Regions from separate parts of the Mesorhizobium sp. RCC_202 genome, predicted to be linked through region 2. Evidence: predicted binding sites of a transcription regulator. Region 2 holds the regulator's gene; each other region holds the start of a gene.

Region 1 (6,119 bases), on a different contig from region 2:
GTAGCCGGTGACCAGGTACATCGCCGTCACCACGAGATAGACCTCGACGATACGGAAGGTGTTGAAGTTGATCCACTGCGCGCCATAGGTCAGTTCCGGCACCGAGATGACGGAGGCGACCGAGGTATCCTTGAACAGCGAGATGAAGGTGTTGGAGAGCGCCGGCAGCGTGATGCGCATCATCGTCGGCAGCCGTACATGCAGCAGCCTTTGCCAGGGCGTCAGCCCGATCGCCTTGCCGGCGTCGAGCTGGCCGCGCGGCACGGCTTCGAGGCCGGAGCGGAAGACTTCGACCAGATAGGCGCCGCTGTAGAGCGCGAGCGTTGCCACGAAAGAGGTCTGGGCGCTGTAGGCGAGGTCGACGACCGTCGGCAGGCCGTAGAAGACCAGATAGACCAGCAGGATCAGCGGCACGTTGCGGATGAACTCGACATAGGCCGCGATGACGCCGCGCACGACACGGCCGGCCGAGACATACCAGACCGCCAGCACCAGGCCGATGACGACGCCGATGGCGATCGAGATCACGGCAAGCTCGAGGCTGAGCAGCAGCCCGCCCCACAGCTTGTCGAAATGCCGCCAGATCAGGTTGAAATTGAGCGTATAGCCCATGCGTTCCGTCTCTATGGCTCGGCGTGGCGGATCCAGGATCCGCCGCTCGCGAACCGGTGTCGAGGGAAAAACAGGCAGAAGGCGTCGCCTTCCGCCTGCCTTATCGAATGGCTCCTGGTCAGATGACCGGGAAACCCGGGTGACGGGCCGGCGGCTCCTGGCCGAAATATTCCTTGAAGGCGCCGTCATAAAGCGCCGTTTCATGGCCGAACATGGCGATGGTGAAGGTCTGGTTGACGAAGGTCAGCCAGTCGAGATCGCCCTGCCTGACGGCGGCGCCGTAGAGCATCGAATACCAGCTCTTGCCGGCATCGAAATACTTGTCGGGATTGCGCGAGGCGAGCCAGCGCACGGTCGACAGGTCGACGGCGGCGGCATCGGCGCGTTTCGATTCCAGCGCCTGCAGCACATTGGCCTGGGTGTCGATCTGCAACACCTGCGCCTGCGGCAAGGCGAAATGCACCGAGCTTTCGGCATCGACATTCTGCAAGATCGAGATGCGCGTGTTGGCGCCGTTCGCCAGCAGCTTGTCGAAGGTCTTGTTCTCCGAGCCCGGCAGCGTCAGAAGGGCCACGCCTTCGACATAGTAGGGCCGCGAGAAGTGGATCAGCTGCGAGCGCTGCGCCGTCATGGTCATGAACTGGATGGTGATGTCGACCTTGTTGGTCGTCACGTTCGGAATGCGCTGCGCCGGATCCTGCGGCACGAATTCGACCTTGGTCGGGTCGTCGAACAAGCCCTTGGCGAGGATACGGCCCATGGTGATGTCCATGCCGACAAGCTCGCCGGCATCGTTCTCGAAATGCCACGGCGCGTTGGTGCTGCCGGTGCCGACGATCAGCTTGCCGCGGTCGAGCGCGGTGCGCAGCACGCTGTCCGACGCGGCTTGCGCCGCCGCCTTCTCGGCGCTGATGGCGGTCAAAGCGCCGGCGGTGGCCAATCCGGCCATGCCCAGTTTCAGAAAATCACGTCTGCCGGTTGTGTCGTTCACGGCGACCTCCTTTGTTGATGTTCCCCAATCGATCAGCATACACGCGTCATAATCTGCAGTTGTCTCTTACAAGAGACGCGTGTATCCTGTACAAGACAGATACTAGCATTAGGAATCGACAATGCAAGATGGCGAAGTGCTGGCCGAATGGCCCGCGGATGACGCGAGCCCGGAGAAGCTCGCGACCTCGCGGGAAAAGGGCCTCAACCGCGTTCTGCAGATCCTTGAATTCCTGCATGGCAACCAGCGCGCCATCGGCATCGGTGAACTGGCCAAGCGGCTCAACGCGCCGCGCTCGACCACCTACACGCTGGTGCGCGAGCTGGTCGAAGCCGGGCTCTTGGAAATGGAAGGCGACGGCAACCGCGTCTATTTCGGCAAGAAGCTGTACCTCTATGGAATGGCTTATATGCGCGGCAACGACTTGCTGCGGCGCGGCCGCCAGGAGGTCGATACGCTGTCGCGCGAGACGGGCGAGACATCGGAACTCTGCATGCTGCAGAGTGGCCGCTACACCATAATCCATTCGAGCCCCGGCGCCCGGCCGTTCCGCATCAGCTCGGCCACCGGACTGCAGATCCCGCTGCCCTGGACGGCGTCGGGCCGGCTGCTGCTTGCCGGCCTCGATCGTGGCCGGATCGAAGCGATGATCGCGGAGGACGATCTCGTGCTGCCGGACGGCCGCAAGCTCGATATCGAGGATTTCATCGGCGACATAGGCAGGGCCCGCGTCGCCGGCTATTGCGTGACGTCCGGATTGGTCGACGCTTACACCAAATGCCTGGCGGCACCGGTGTTTTCGGCGCCCGGAAAGGTCGAGGCGACGATGTGCCTGGTGGTGCCGATCGACACAAATGAGGAGCGGACGCGCGAGCTGATCGCGTTGTTGCGCGATCGCGCGGCCAGGCTGTCGATTGGCGGATAGGGCGAAAGTCGAAGCGCCGACGCCTCAGGCGATGATGTCGGGAATGATGCGGTCTTCCAGCGCCGTCAGCCGGTCTTTCAGCAGCAGCTTTTTCTTCTTCATGCGCTGGATCTGAAGCGGGTCGCAGGCCATGGCGATCATGGCGTTGATCGCGGCGTCGAAATCGGCGTGTTCCTGTTTAAGCCGGGAGTATTCTAGGCGTACTTCAGCCTGTTCCTGTTCGGACATTATCTACCGTCTGCACTTGCAACGCCCAAGGCGGGCTGGTTGGGCGGGACCGGTGGGTTGGGACCGGCGGGCAGGCCTTACCACATTTCACATTGTCGTGGAATGCTACCACGTGGCATTCGACATCGAGATCGGTTGGTGGCAAACTGTCATCGTGCCGTCACAGACACGACCTGCGGTGGACGCGCCTGCGAACGGCTGCAATCGAGGAAACCATGAAAGGGAGAACCAATCATGTCTCTTGCATCCCATCTTGATGAGTTGCAGCGGAAACACGGTGATATCGAACGCGAAATCGACGATGCGATGAACCATCCATCGGTCGACGACCTCGAAATCGTGAATCTCAAGCGACGCAAGCTGGCAATCAAGGACGAGATTGAAAAGCTGAAAGGGAAACCGACCTCGCACTGAACTTCCTCAAGGCGACATAGCCGCACCCGCCGCGGCGTAACCCTCCGGTGGCAAGAAATGCCACCGGCTTGGTTCTTTTACCCAATACATCGACTGTTTAGGCCTGTATCAGCCAGCCTGATGCAGATCTTTGAGGGTGTGGCTGCCGGTCGCGGGGCAGGCAATTTGCCGGTTCCGACTGTCGCTTGCCATTGACAAGCCATCTTTGCTCCGCCACCTCATGCCCGGACCTTGCAGATAAAAGGCGGCCGGCATGACCGGGTATTTTTCCTCTCCTTTCGCGCGCCGGACATCGGTCGGCGTTTCGGTTGGCGGCGTGGTCGTCGGCGGCGGCGCGCCTGTCGTCGTGCAATCGATGACCAACACCGACACGGCCGATATCGACCAGACCGTCGCTCAGGTCGCGGCGCTGCATCGCGCCGGCTCCGAGATCGTGCGCATCACGGTTGACCGCGATGAGAGTGCGGCCGCCGTGCCGCGTATCCATGAACGGCTGGCCCGGCTTGGCATCAATGTGCCGCTGGTCGGCGATTTCCACTATATCGGCCACAAGCTTCTGGCCGACCATCCGGCTTGCGCCGAGGCGCTGGCGAAATACCGCATCAACCCCGGCAATGTCGGCTTCAAGGACAAGAAGGACCGCCAGTTCGCGGCGATCGTCGAAATGGCGATCAAGCATGACAAGCCGGTTCGCATCGGCGTCAATTGGGGCTCTCTCGACCAGGAGCTCTTGACCCGGCTGATGGACCAGAACCAGGCCCAGGGCTTTCCGCTGACGGCGCAGGAAGTGACCCGCGAGGCGATCGTGCAGTCGGCGATCCTGTCGGCCGAGATGGCCGAGGAGATCGGGCTTGGCCGCGACAAGATCATCCTGTCGGCCAAGGTCAGCGGCGTGCAGGATTTGATCGCCGTCTATACCGAGCTTGCCACGCGCTCCAACCATGCGCTGCATCTCGGCCTCACCGAGGCCGGCATGGGCACCAAGGGCATCGTCGCTTCGTCCGCCGCCATGGGCATCCTGTTGCAGCAGGGCATTGGCGACACGATCCGCATCTCGCTGACGCCGGAGCCGAATGGCGACCGCACGCGCGAGGTGCAGGTGTCGCAGGAACTGCTGCAGACCATGGGTTTCCGGCAGTTCGTGCCGATCGTCGCCGCTTGCCCGGGCTGCGGGCGCACCACATCCACCGTGTTCCAGGAACTGGCGCAGAATATCCAGGCCGACCTGCGCAAGAACATGCCGGTCTGGCGCGAGAAATATCCCGGCGTCGAGAACCTCAAGGTCGCGGTGATGGGCTGCATCGTCAACGGCCCCGGCGAATCCAAGCATGCCGATATCGGTATCTCGCTGCCCGGCACCGGCGAGACGCCGACGGCGCCGGTGTTCGTCGACGGCAAGAAGGCGGCGACGCTGCGCGGGCCCTCGATCGCGGCCGATTTCGAGAAAATGGTCGCCGACTATATCGACCAGCGCTACGGACACGGCAAAGCCGCGGCCGAGTAGGCTGATGCACCGTCTTCTCACGGTGATCCTGGCCTTGCTTTGCGGTCTAAGCGGGGTGACGGGCGCGTTCGCCGACCCGCCGCAGTCGCGATCCGCCGCCAAGCGGCTGATCAACCGGGTCTGCGACCTGATCGACACCGAGGCCGGCAAGAACGACCTGCCCAGGGATTTCTTCGCCCGGCTGATCTGGAAGGAAAGTCGCTTCGACCCCAACGCGGTGAGCCCGGTCGGCGCCGAGGGCATCGCGCAGTTCATGCCGGGCACCGCCAAGATGCGTGGCCTGGCCAACTCCTTCGATATCGAGCAGGCGCTCCCCGCCTCGGCGAAATATCTGGCCGAGATGAAGGCAAGCTATGGCAATCTCGGCCTTGCCGCTGCGGCCTACAATGCCGGCGAAAACCGCGTGTCGCGCTGGCTGGATTCCGGCGGCTTCCTGCCGATGGAGACGGAGAGCTATGTCTTCGACGTCATGGGCGAGCCGGTCGACAAGTTTTCCGACACCTCCTATGCCGGCACCATCCAGCCGCTCGATCCGAAGTTGAGCTTTGCCGTCGCCTGCCGCAGACTGCCGGTGATCATGTCGCAGACGGTCGCCATGGCCTCGATCAACATCAAGCCTTGGGGCGTGCAGATCGCCGGCAATTTCCGCCGCTCGGCGGCGATCGACCAGTGGCTCAGGGTGCGCAGCCGCTTCCCGGCGCTGCTCGCCAGCCACGACCCGGTGGTCAGCCGCGTGCGCACGCCGATCGGCAGGCGCGGCATCTACGCGGTCAGGATCGGCGCCGATTCGCGCGCCGAGGCGGACGGCATCTGCGGCAAGCTGCACGGCGTCGGCGGCGCTTGCGTGGTTCTGCGCAATCGGTAATGGCGGCCCGACTCTGGGGGACAGTCTCAAATGACAGCCAAGATCGTCTTGCTTAACGGTGTCGGCAGCGCGGGCAAGAGTTCGATCGCCAAAGCGCTGCAGGCGATAACCGCCGAGCCCTTCCTGCATGTGGCGATGGACGCCTTCCTGGAGATGCTGCCGGAAGCATTGCAGGAGAACATGCCTGGGTTCGCCTACGAGGCCGGTTCGGAGAGTGGCAAGCCATCCGTCGTTATCGAGGCCGGTCCTGTCGGCAGACGATTGATGCAAGGCATGCGGCACGCCATCGCGGCCATGGCGCGCCAGGGCAACAATCTGATCGTCGACGATGTGATGGTTGGCGGCGAGATGGCGCACTATCAGGCGTTGCTTGGCGATTTCGAGGTTTTCCGTGTCGGCGTGTTCGCCCCGCTCGCCGTGCTCGAAGCCCGCGAAGGCGCGCGCGCAGACAGGTCGCCCGGGCTTGCCCGCTGGCAATTCGAGCGCGTGCATGACGGGATGCGCTACGATCTCGAAGTCGATACCAGCCTGCTTTCGGTGCAGGAATGCGCCCTTCGCATCCAACGGCAATTTCGGCTAT
Region 2 (6,119 bases):
CGTGACGATGAAAGCCGGCACTTCGAGATAGGCGATGATGAAACCCTGGAAGGCTCCGATCAGCAGCCCGAGCGCAAGGCCGATGAGCAGCGCCAGGACCCATATCCACGGATTGCCGAGTCCGAGCCCGACGAACCGGACCAGGAAATGCACTTGCGCAAAGCCCATGATCATGCCGATCACGCCTTCGGCGGAGCCGACGGACAGGTCGATGTTGCGCATGACGATGACCAGCACCATGCCCGACGCCATGATGGCGACGGCGGATGTCTGCACCGACAGGTTCCACAGATTGCGTGGCGTGAGAAAAGTGCGGCTGTCGAAATCGAGCGGATTGACGCCGAGGCGCAGGCTGGAAATGACATGCAGCCCGATCCAGATGATCAAAAGGGCACCGACCATGCCGAGCATGCGGGTGTCGATCTCGGTCGCCTTGAGGAACCGGGCAAGCATGCCGAGTTCCGACGCGCGCGCCGTGTCCGCCTGGGGGTTGGACGTCGTGTCGGTCATGATTTCCTCCCGCCGGCTTGCCCGTCTGACGCGGATGCCGGAACCGAGCCTAGAAGCTATCCGCGTGAAGCGGAAACACAAATCTTTGAGAAAACGCCGCGGCTTTCAGGCCGCGGCGCCAGGATTTGATCGAACGTCGGCAAACTTACTTGCAGGCCGCGACGCTGCCGGCGGCGACGCCCGCGCAGACTTCGTCCTTCTTGATCCAGCCGGCGTCGATGACGACGTTGAGATTGTCCTTGGTGATGGCGACCGGGGTCAGGAACAGCGACTTGACGGTGTTGCCGCCGGGCGTCGTGAAGTCCTTCACACCGGCGATGTCGGTCATCTTCTTGCCGCCGGCCAGCTGCGACGCGATCTCGGCGGCGTTCTTGCCGAGTTCGCGCGCGTCCTTCCACACCGACACGGTCTGCGTGCCGAGCGCGATGCGGTTCAGCGCGGCGTGGTCGCCATCCTGGCCCGAGACCGGCACGGTGCCGGCGAGACCCTGCGCCGTCAGCGCCGCGACGACGCCGCCGGCAGTGCCGTCATTGGCCGCGACGACCGCGTCGACCTTGTTGTCGTTGGCGGTCAGGAACTGTTCCATGTTCTTCTGCGCGTTGGCCGGCAGCCAGCCGTCCGTATAGGCTTCGCCGACATTCTTGATCTTGCCCGAGTCGATAGCCGCCTTCAGCACTTCCATCGAACCCGAGAACAGGAAGTCGGCGTTCGGGTCGGAGCCCGAGCCCTTGATGAAGACATAATTGCCTTCGGGCTTCGCCTTGAACACTTCGCGAGCCTGCATGCGGCCCACTTCCTTGTTGTCGAAGGTCAGGTAGAAGACGTCCTTGTTCTCGATCAGGCGGTCGTAGCCGACGACCGGAATGCCTTCGTCCAGAGCCTTCTGCACCGCCGGGCCGATGGCGGAGGCATCCTGCGCCAGGATGATCAGCGAGTTGGCACCCTGCGAGATCAGGCTTTCGACGTCGGTCAGCTGCTTGCCCGGATTGGACTGCGCGTCGGCCGAAATGTACTTGTCGCCGGCGGCTTCGATCGCTGCCTTCATCGCGGCTTCGTCGGTCTTCCAGCGCTCTTCCTGGAAGTTGGACCACGAAACGCCGATCACCTTGTCCTTCGCCTCGGCGACCGACGCCAGCGTCAGCGACATGGCGACACCCGCCAGAATGGCGGCTGTGAATTTCTTCATAATATCCTCCCTGCGCCGTGCGGCGCGACCAGACTAGCCCGAAGGCCGGCACAAAGGCCCTTTTTTTCGAGCCTCAAAAAAATACTGATGCAGCGATGAGGTGCTGTCAACAGCGATTCTGATGGGATCTGATGGCGCATGCTAATTTTTTCGAGGCCCGCAATAAATAATGACACGACTTCGCGCTTCTGCCACTATCCCTAGCGCGTCAACGACGGCCCATGGCATGATCACAAGGCCGCGATGACCGGGAGGATTGAGAGAACGATGTCGGTCGGGATCCGCCACGACGACCTGCGCCGGCGCAACCGCGCCATGGTGATCTCGGCTGTGCGCAGGGCCGGCCAGCCGTCACGAACCGAGATCGCCGCCACCACCGGGCTGAGCCACTCCACCATTTCGGCGATCTCCTCCGACCTGATCGGCGAAGGCATCCTGACCGAAAGCAAGGCCAGCGAAACCACATCGCTGAAACGCGGCCGGCCACAGATCGGCCTGGCGCTGAGCCCCGAGGCGGCGGCCGTGGTAACGGTGGTGCTGTCGCTGAATTTCCTCTCCGTCGCCGTCATCGACTATTCCGGCCATGTCGTTGCCGAGGAACAGCGGCGGGTCGACACGCTGACCATGCCGCGCGACGAGCTGGTCGGCGAATGCGTGGCAATCGTGCGGCGCAGGCTGGAAGACCCCGACCTTGATGTCGGCAGCGTCGCCCGCATCGCCATGGGCATTCAAGGCATCACCGATTCCCACGCCCGCGCCATGCTGTGGTCGCCGATCACGCCGCTGACCGACATTGCCTTTGCCGACATTCTGGAAAAGGAATTCGGCATTCCCGCGACCATGGAGAACGACTGCAACATGATGGCCATCGCCCTGCAGTGGCGTGACCCGGCCCGCTACCGCGACAATTTCATCGCTATCCTTTTATCGCATGGCATCGGCATGGGCTTGGTGCTGAAGGGTGAATTGTTCACCGGCACGCATTCCTCCGGCGGCGAGTTCGGCCACATGATCCACCGTCCCGGCGGCGCGCTCTGCCGCTGCGGCCGGCGCGGTTGCGTCGAAGCCTATGCCGGCAACTATGCCATCTGGCGCGCCGCCATGGGAGCGAGCGAAGACGCCGAGCCGACCGATGTCGGCGACCCCGAAATGCGGGCGCTCGCGGCAAAGGCGCGGCTCGAGGACGGTCCGGAACGTGAAGCCTACCGGCGCGCCGGCGAAGCGCTTGGCTTCGGTCTCGGCAGCCTGTTCGCGCTGATCGATCCGGCGCCTGTCGCCATGGTCGGCGTCAGCGCCGCCGCTTTCGACCTGATCGAGCCCGCCCTGCGTGAGACGATCGCCCAGACCGCCGGCGGCCAGCATTCCAGGTCGATTTCCTTCGACACCGAGCCCAACGAATTGCCGCTGATCCGCGAAGGCTGCGCCATGCGCGCGCTGACCTTCGTCGACCAGGAGATCTTCGCGCCGGGCGGGCAGGCGCGGGCAGGCAAGCACGTCGCATAGGGCGCGAGTGCAGGCGCGGGGATATGCTGAGATTCAGGTCAGGCCGAGTCGAGAATGGTAGGTTCCGAGAACCGGAACGGAGCGTACTTTAGGTACGTGAGTACCGGAAGCGCAGGAAGCTGCCATTCGCAGGCCGGCCTCACCTGAATATCAGCATATCCCCTAGTCTTCCCTGATCGCGTAGCCCGCCCCGCGTATGGTTCTAATGACGTCCGGCATGCGGCCATTGTTGACCGCCTTGCGCAGGCGGCCGACATGCACGTCGACCGTGCGTTCGTCGATGTAGATCGTCTCGCCCCAGACATTGTCGAGCAACTGGCTGCGCGAGAACACGCGGCCGGGGTGACGCATCATGAATTCGAGCAGCCGGAACTCGGTCGGCCCGAGCCGGATCTCGCTCTTCTTGCGATAGACGCGGTGCGATTCACGATCGAGCACGATGTCGCCGACCTTGAGCACGCTGGACAGCACTTCCGGCTTGGCGCGCCGCAGCAACGCCTTCACACGGGCCATGAATTCCGGCGTCGAGAACGGCTTGACCAGATAATCGTCGGCGCCGGTGGAGAGGCCCCGCACGCGGTCGCTTTCCTCGCCGCGCGCGGTCAGCATGATGATCGGCAGCCGCTCGGTCTCCGGCCGCATCCTGAGCCGGCGGCAAAGCTCGATGCCGGAAACCGCCGGCACCATCCAGTCGAGGACGAGCAGGTCTGGCACATTCTCTTGCAGGCGGATCTCGGCCTCGTCGCCGCGGCTCACCACCTCGACGTGATAACCTTCGGATTCGAGGTTGTAGCGGAGCAGCACCCCTAGCGGCTCCTCATCCTCCACCACCATGATGCGTGGCGCGATCATTGGGTAACCTTTTCGTCAGGCCGCCGGTGCTGGCATCGCCGTCTCGTCCTGCTTCGGACGGTTGGCGGGCAATTGCGTGCCGGTCAGGACATAATAAGCGTTTTCGGCGATGTTGGTCACGTGGTCGCCGATACGCTCCAGGTTCTTGGCGCAGAACAAGAGGTGCGTGCAAGCGGTGATGTTGCGCGGATCTTCCATCATATAGGTCAGGAGCTCGCGGAAGACGGAGGTGTATTTGACGTCGATGCGCTCGTCGTCGTTGCGAAGCTTGGCGAGCGCAGTGGCATCGCCAGCCGTATATTCCTGGATAACGGCCTGGACCTGGATCAGCACCATCTGCGCCATGCCGTCGATCGAATGCGAGAGGTCGCGTGGCGCGGCGCTGACGCCGACGGAGCCGACTCGCTTGGCGATGTTCTTGGCGAGATCGCCGATGCGCTCGAGGTCGCCGGCCATGCGGATAGCGCCGACAACGCTGCGCAGGTCGTCGGCCATCGGCTGGCGCTTGGCAATCAGCGTTATGGCGCGGTCGTCCAGTTCGCGCTGCCGCGCGTCCATGATCGCATCGTCGGAGACGACACGCTGCGCCATCGCGTTGTCGGATTCAAGCAGGGCCCTGGTCGAAGCACCGACCATGGAACCGGCAAGATCGCCCATATCGATGATCAGCCGGCTTATCTGCCTCAGATCCTCGTCGAAGGAAGCGACGGTATGTTCGGCCATAATGATGTCCTCGTATGAACTCAGCCGAAGCGGCCGGTGATGTAATCCTGCGTGCGCTTCTCACGCGGCGAGGTGAAGATCTTCTCGGTACGGTCGAACTCGATCAGCTCGCCCAGATACATGAACGCCGTCTGCCGCGACACGCGCGCCGCCTGCTGCATGTTGTGGGTGACGATGACGATCGTATACTCGGCCTGCAACTCGTCGATCAGTTCCTCGATCTTGGCGGTCGACAGCGGGTCGAGCGCCGAGGCCGGCTCGTCGAGCAGGATGACCTCGGGCTTCACCGCCACCGTGCGGGCGATGCACAGGCGCTGCTGCTGGCCGCCGGAGAGGCTGAGGCCGCTCGCGTTGAGCTTGTCCTTGACCTCGTTCCACAGCGCCGCGCGCTTCAGCGCCAGCTCGACGCGGTTGTCCATCTCGGCCTTGCTGATCTTCTCATACAGCCTGACGCCGAAGGCGATGTTCTCATAGATCGACATGGGGAACGGCGTCGGTTTCTGGAACACCATGCCGATCTTGGTGCGAAGCAGGTTCAAGTCCTGCGAGCGATCGAGGATGTTCTTGCCGTCGAGCAGCACCTGCCCTTCCGCGCTCTGCTTCGGATAGAGCTCGTAGATGCGGTTCAAGACGCGCAGCAGCGTCGACTTGCCGCAGCCCGACGGGCCGATGAAGGCGGTGACGCTGCGCTCGGGCAACGACAGGTTGATGTTCTTCAGCGCCTTCGACTGGCCATAGTAGAAGTTGAGGTCCTTGACCTCGATCTTGGCCTTCTCGACGGTCGTGTCGACTGCGTTCAGATCGGTGGACAACATCGGTTTCATCTGTCCTCTCTGCGTCCGGTCAGGCTGCGGGCAACAATGCTCAGCGCGAGAACCGTCAGGGTGATTATGAGTGCGCCCGTCCAGGCCAGTTGCTGCCATTCCTCATAGGGGCTGAGCGCGAACTGGAAGATGGTCACCGGCAGGCTGGCCATCGGGGCATTGAGATTGCTCGACCAGAACTGGTTGTTGAGCGCGGTGAAGAGCAGGGGTGCTGTCTCGCCGGAGATGCGGGCGATCGCCAGCAGGATGCCGGTGACGATACCCGACATTGCCGCGCGATAGGCGACCGAGCGGATGACCACCCAGCGCGGCGCGCCGATGGCGGTGCCTGCCTCGCGCAGCGCGTTGGGCACAAGGTTCAGCATGTCCTCGGTGGTGCGCACCACGACGGGGATCACCAGGATCGACAGCGCGACGGCGCCGGCGATCGCCGAGAAATGGCCCATCGGCCGCACCATCAGCTCATAGACGAACAGGCCGACGATGATCGAAGGCGCCGACAAAAGGATGTCGTTGATGAA
Region 3 (6,119 bases), on a different contig from region 2:
CCTGAGCGCAGACGGCTGACGCCGTGCCTGAGGTTGACGCGGTAATTGCCCTTGGTGCCTTGCACCGGGCGATTGTGGACGGCGAAGATCACCGCGTCGCCCCGGGTCAACGGCACCACCTCGGCGCGACTTTGCATGCGCGGGCGCTGTTCGGTCAGCACGAACTCGCCGCCGGTGAAATCCTCTCCGGGTTGCGACAACAGGATCGCGACCTGGAGGGGGAAAGCGAGGTCGCCGTAGAGGTCCTGGTGCAGGCAATTGAAGTCGCCGGGGCCGTATTGCAGCAGAAGCGGCGTCGGCCTGGTTTGACCTTCGTCATGGCAGCGCTTCAGGAAGGCGGTGTGCTCAGCGGGATAGCGCAGCGCCACACCCATCTTCTCGTTCCAATCATTGGCGACCGTGGCAAGACGGGGATAGAGCGCGGTGCGCAGGCCGTCGATCAGGTCCGGCAGCGGGTAGCGGAAATAGCGGTATTCGCCCTTGCCGAAACCATGGCGGGCCATCACCACATGGCTGCGGAAATGTTCTTCATGCGGATAGAGCGCGGCGATATGGGCGCATTCTTCCGCCGACAGCAGCGACGGCATGACGGCGCAGCCGTGAGCGTTGACATCGGAAACGAGGGCGCGCCAGTTTTGTGCCTCGACGCGGGATTCGGCGAATTGGTTGGCGCGCTTCGCGGTCAGGGAATGAATGGTCATGGGATGGCTCCTTCGATGCGCTCAAAGTGGGGCGGGCGGGGTGCGGGAGCCACCCGATTCATGGCAAGGTGGGAGTGAGGTCATTAGAGAAGCCGGCGGGACAGCGCCCCCCTCTGCCCTGCCGGGCATCTCCCCCACAAGGGGGGAGATTGGCAGCTGTGACGGCGGCACCTTCCCTTCGACTTTGGCGATTGGCGAAAGCCGAGCCGACAGCTGATCTCCCCCTTGTGGGGAGATGTCCGGCAGGACAGAGGGGGGCGCGACAGAACGCGGCCTAAGCCTTGAGGCGATACCCCTCCAGCTCCGGATCGAGCTCCACCTTCACCGCATTGGTGAACACGCAAGTCGCCACCATGATGCCGGCGAAGGCGGTGACATTGACCAGCAGCGTTTCGTCGTAGCGCGCCTTGAGCGCGGCCCAGGTCTCATCGGCAACGGCGTTGGCATCGGCGGCTACCGCTTTGCCGAATTCGATGAGCAGCGCTTCGTCAGCATTGGGCTCGACAGCTTCCGGATCGAGGCCTCCATCGATCAGCGCACGGCGGAAGAACGTCACCGGAATCTCGGCGCGCATCGTCTGCGCAATCGCTGTCGAGAACAGCCAGATGGCGCGGTCGCCTAGCGTGGGCTTGAGCAGATCGCGCAGCGTGAACCATTCGGCGTAGATGCGGTGGGCAGCCGGCGAATGGAGCAGGATGCGCTTCATGTTGGTCATGCGGCCGCGCAGCGCCAACTCGCGGTCGTGCTCGGCGCGGATTTCGGCGGACGCGGTCGCGTAGTCGATCGGGGAAAGATGCGCCACCGCCCTCACCCTAGCGTCGCGTGCAGGACAGGCGCGCCGCGCAGCGTGTTGGAGACGGTGCAGATGTCTTCGGCGTCCGCCAGGATGCGCTGCCTGGTCGCCGCGTCGAGATCGCCGGCGATGTCGAGCCTGACGGTGAAGGTCGCGATGCGCGAGGGCTCATCCTTGGCTTTCTCGCCGCCGACCTCGGCACGAACCTCGCCCAGCCGGTCGGCGACGCCGAGCCGCGTCGCGGCAATGCGGGCGCTGAGCACCATGCAGGCGGCGAGCGATGCATGGAGCAGGTCGAGCGGGCTGAAGCCCGGCGCGCTGACCTGAGTGACCACGCCGACTTCGCCGCCGGTCGGGGTTGTGATCGTCGGCAGGCCGCCGGACGGCAGCACGGCGAGCGCGCCGGCGTTTCGGGTTCTGACTTTGAGGTCCGCCATCATGTGATCTCCGGTTAGGAGGCACATTGATAGCGGACGGAAATTGAAAAGGACAATCTCCGACGTTAGCGCTGCCCCTCATTGTCCTGCCGGACATTTCTCCCCGTGAACGGGGAGAAAGAGGCAGTCGCCGGCGTCGCGCCTTTTTCCTTCTCCCCGTTTACGGAGAGAAGGGGCCCGAAGGGCGGATGAGGGGTAATGCGGCGCTGGCAAGTTGGCGCCGATGCCCTACGAAAGCCCCCACTCCAGCCGCTTCGCGGAGGGAGAGGAAAGGCGCCTCACTTCGTCAAATCGAGCGCAGCCGTCAGATCGCCCATCGGCGGCTGGCCGTTGGAGGCGAGCGCCTTGTCGCGAACGACGATGCCCTGCAGCACCGGCAGATCGTAGCGGTTGGTGATGAAGCGCAGGATCGAGGTCGTGTCATACTGCGTGTGATCGACCGTGCCGGCCTTGGCATAGGGCGAGATGATGAAGGCCGGGACGCGGTTGCCCGGGCCCCAGCGGTCGGCCTTGGGCGGCGCGACGTGATCCCAGAAGCCGCCGTTTTCGTCATAAGTGACGACGACCAGCATATGCGCCCATTGCGGGCTCTTTTCGAGATGCGCGACGAGGTCAGCCAGATGCTGATCGCCTGAGGTCACGTCGGCATAGCCGCTGTGCTCGTTGAGATTGCCCTGCGGCTTGTAGAAGGAGACGGCCGGCAGCTTGCCGTCGTCGATCGCCTTGATGAATTCCGAGCCGCCGAGGCCGCCATCGCGCAGGTGCGCCGTGCGCGCGGCCGTGCCCGGCGCATAGGCCGCGAAATAGTTGAAGGGCTGGTGGTGGAACTGGAAGTTCGGCACGGGCGTCGCGTTCTTGCCGTCGAGCGCTGCCTGCCAGGCGCCCGAATACCAGGCCCAGTCGATGCCTTTGAGCGACAACAAATCGCCGATGGTGACCTCGTGCTGCGGCGGCAGCGTGGTCGGCTGCGCCGGATCGGCCAAGGCCGCATCGCCACCCTGGGCCGGCTTGTTGGCGCTCGGCTGGTAAGGCGGCTGCAAGGTGTTGACGGCGTAGAAATCGGGCGTGATGGCGCCGTCATTGACGAATTTCGGCACGCCGCCCAGCGCCGACGGCGGCGAATTGTCGGCCACTTTCAGCGTCGTGCCATCGGGCTCGACGACGGCGATCTGGCCCTTCACCGAGCTGGTGTCGGCATGCGGGTAATAAGGCACGCAGGCGCAGGCCAGCATGAAGTGGTTGAGGAAGGAGCCGCCGAAGGCGGCCTGGAAGAAATTGTCGGCGAGCACATATTTCTGGCCGATCGCCCACATCGGCAGATGCGAGCCGTCATAATGGCCCATCACCAGCGAGCCGGAATCGGCCCAGGCGACGAACTTGTCGTTCTTGCCGTCGTCGATCTGCATCTGCTCCTGGTAGAAGCGGTGCCAGAGGTCATGGGTGATGACATTGGTGCCTTCGTTGAACCCCTTGGGGTCGTCGATGGCGAAGACGGCATTGGCGAGATGCGCGGTCTCGGCCTCCGTCACCACCGGCGTCACGCCCTTGCCGGTCAGCCCGCCCCAGGCCGGCGGCAGCTCGGTGAGCGGCTTACCGTCGCGGTCGAGCTGGCGCGCCTGATCGGCCGAGACATTGGCAAGCCCATTGGCGCCGGGGAAGCCGCCATAGAGATTATCGAAGCTGCGGTTCTCGGCGTAGATGACGACGACGGTATCGATCTTGTCGTAGCCGGGAGGAGCCGCTTGAGCGACGGCAGCGGCCGATGCCAGCGCCGTCGAAGCGAGGCAGAGCGAGAGGAAGGACCTGGTCATTGGAGAATGCCTCGTGGCTGGGGAAATGGCTGGAGGAACTTTGCAACGCTAGGGCTGGCGGTTGTCAGCTTTGTGACAGCGAGCATGGGTAACAGGAAACGCCGGCGGGACAGAGGGAAGCGTGAAGGGACGCGACCCAGGCAAAGTTGAACCTCACCAAGCGGTCATCAATCCGTAGCAATACGCTTTTACGCCAAGGCAAACGGACTGGGCTGCCATGAAACAATGGACAACCGGCGTGCTTGCAGCCTTTGCCGGCATCGCAATCCTCTGGCCTGCCGAAGGACTGCCAGCAGGCAGCGTCCATCCCGGCCCACTATCACGCACCGAAGCGTTCGCCCGGGCGCAGGCACTCACGGCGCTGGGGCGAAAAATGTTCTTCGACCCTGCCCTCTCCGCCTCGGGCAAGCAGGCCTGCTCGTCCTGTCATGATCCCAACCATGCCTTCGGTCCGGCCTCGGCCTCGCCGGTCGAAATGGGCGGGCCGAATCTCGACCAGCCTGGACAGCGCGCCGTCCCGTCGCTGCGCTACCTGCAGGCGGCGCCTGCCTTCACCGAGCACTTTTACGATTCCGAGGACGAAGGCGACGAGAGCGTCGACAACGGCCCGACCGGCGGCCTGACCTGGGACGGTCGCTCCGACCACGGCAAGGATCAGGCCAGTATCCCGCTGCTGTCTCCTTTCGAGATGGCCAACAAAGATGAGGCCCAGGTGGTCGCCAGCCTGCGCAAGGCGCCTTATGCCGACGCCTTCAAGGCCGCCTTCGGCGCCGATGTCTTCGACAATCCGCAAGACGCCTTCGCCGCCGCTGTCGAGGCGCTCGGCACATTCGAGCAGAGCAGCGCCGACTTCTATCCCTATTCCAGCCGCTACGACGCCTTCCTCGCCGGCAAGGCGACGCTGACCGCACAGGAGCTGCGCGGCCGCACAGCCTTCGAGGACGAGACCAAGGGCAATTGCGCGAGCTGCCACTTAAGCGAGCCCGCCAATGACGGCGAGCCGCCGCAATTCACCGATTACGGCCTGATTGCGATCGCCGTGCCACGCAATCCGGCCATCCCCGCCAATGCCGATCCCCGTTATGTCGACCTCGGTCTTTGCGGCCCGCTGCGCACCGACTTCAAGGGGCGGGCGGAATATTGCGGCCTGTTCAAGACGCCGACGCTGCGCAACGTCGCCTTGCGCAAAAGCTTCTTCCACAATGGCTATTTCCACACGCTGCGCGAGGCGGTTGCCTTCTACGCCAGCCGCGATACGGATCCCGGCCGCTGGTATCCGAGGAACGCCGACGGCACGGTCTGGAAATTTGATGATTTGCCCAAGGCCTATTGGCCGAACCTCAACACCGACCCGCCCTTCAACGGCAAGAAACCCGGCGACAAGCCGGCGCTGACCGATGCCGAGATCGACGACATCGTGGCTTTTCTCGGCACGCTGACCGACGCCGACCAGGCCGGGCAGTAAGAGCGCCACAACGGTGGCAATGCACTATCCTGGTGCGGCAACGCGCGGGGTATTGGGATGGAAACTATTGTTACCCGCCGCAAGCGCGACATCTTCGGCCGGATCTTCCTGCTATTGTTTATCGGCTTCAATCTGTTGATGCTCTGGATCGGCGGGCTATGGCCTGCTCGGCCGCGTGCCCGTGCCCAGCGCCAATGTCGTCACGCCCGGCGTCGACCTCGGCGCGGCGATCGGCGTCGCGGCATTTTTGGCCTGCTGGCTGCTGGGCTTTCGGCTGCTCGGGCTTTTTGCCTTGCTGACGCGCGCCCGCAAGGTCGCTGCGATCGAGACGCGCTGAGCCAGCGCGGCACCCGAAGGATTTCGGCGAGTATCGCGCGGCCACGATGGCGCGGGCAAGTCGCTATGCCGGCTGTGCGCCTGATGTTGGGACGCCCTCCGGTCGCTGACCACCAAGCGAGCATGCCAAAACGAGCACCATGTGTGGGCTAGGTCATAGTAACGCCAAGCAGTGACTGCTATATTAGAACTTCTTCAGAGCGGGGGCTCGAATGAGGTTTGTTGCGGTGCAGGAGCCGCCCCACGACAGTTGGGCGGTGTTCGACGCAGGTAATGACGCGCCGGCCGAATATGCGGGTCGCGTGCTGATCGGCCTGACCTTGCATGAAGCCCGCCGTTTCGCCGCCGTCGCCAATGATCACTGCGGGTGGTCGCAACGCCTATGGCCCGTCCGGCTGGAGTTGGTCAACCCGGCCGCCGATGGCGTACCGGCGGCCCGGGAAAAGGATAACCGTACCAACAGTTAGGGACGCGCGCTGCCGAATTGATTCAAGCATAGGGCTCGCGGAAATTCCCTCAGCCAGCCAGCGCATAGCGGCTCACCACCATGCCGCTGGCATAGGCTTTCGAGCCGAT

Evidence for each region. Region 2 encodes PhoB, which activates phosphate uptake and scavenging genes when phosphate is short. Its sites were predicted from a motif close to TGTCATNNANCTGTCAT; they were not measured.
Region 1: a site for PhoB is predicted at 2,904-2,920, ahead of AB6802_RS26790 (YdcH family protein). Genes of this name have one in related genera too.
Region 3: a site for PhoB is predicted at 3,804-3,820, ahead of AB6802_RS07670 (acid phosphatase). Genes of this name have one in related genera too.

Annotation. Positions count from the first base shown of each region.
Region 1 covers NZ_JBFUPO010000015.1:15,999-22,117, reverse strand. Annotated here, with positions in the region: gene AB6802_RS26810 (amino acid ABC transporter permease) at 1-612, opposite strand, end outside; gene AB6802_RS26805 (transporter substrate-binding domain-containing protein) at 731-1,603, opposite strand; gene AB6802_RS26800 (IclR family transcriptional regulator) at 1,725-2,528, shown strand; gene AB6802_RS26795 (YdcH family protein) at 2,553-2,756, opposite strand; gene AB6802_RS26790 (YdcH family protein) at 2,991-3,170, shown strand; gene ispG (flavodoxin-dependent (E)-4-hydroxy-3-methylbut-2-enyl-diphosphate synthase) at 3,424-4,674, shown strand; gene AB6802_RS26780 (transglycosylase SLT domain-containing protein) at 4,679-5,539, shown strand; gene AB6802_RS26775 (chloramphenicol phosphotransferase CPT family protein) at 5,570-6,119, shown strand, end outside.
Region 2 covers NZ_JBFUPO010000022.1:28,490-34,608, reverse strand. Annotated here, with positions in the region: gene AB6802_RS29905 (sugar ABC transporter permease) at 1-510, opposite strand, end outside; gene xylF (D-xylose ABC transporter substrate-binding protein) at 656-1,696, opposite strand; gene AB6802_RS29895 (ROK family protein) at 1,964-3,199, shown strand; gene phoB (phosphate regulon transcriptional regulator PhoB) at 3,362-4,051, opposite strand; gene phoU (phosphate signaling complex protein PhoU) at 4,067-4,774, opposite strand; gene pstB (phosphate ABC transporter ATP-binding protein PstB) at 4,795-5,598, opposite strand; gene pstA (phosphate ABC transporter permease PstA) at 5,595-6,119, opposite strand, start outside.
Region 3 covers NZ_JBFUPO010000003.1:89,086-95,204, reverse strand. Annotated here, with positions in the region: gene AB6802_RS07685 (2OG-Fe(II) oxygenase) at 1-701, opposite strand, end outside; gene AB6802_RS07680 (hypothetical protein) at 976-1,503, opposite strand; gene AB6802_RS07675 (OsmC family protein) at 1,509-1,931, opposite strand; gene AB6802_RS07670 (acid phosphatase) at 2,210-3,742, opposite strand; gene AB6802_RS07665 (cytochrome-c peroxidase) at 3,960-5,207, shown strand; gene AB6802_RS07660 (hypothetical protein) at 5,383-5,544, shown strand; gene AB6802_RS07655 (hypothetical protein) at 5,756-6,010, shown strand; gene AB6802_RS07650 (dihydrofolate reductase family protein) at 6,060-6,119, opposite strand, start outside.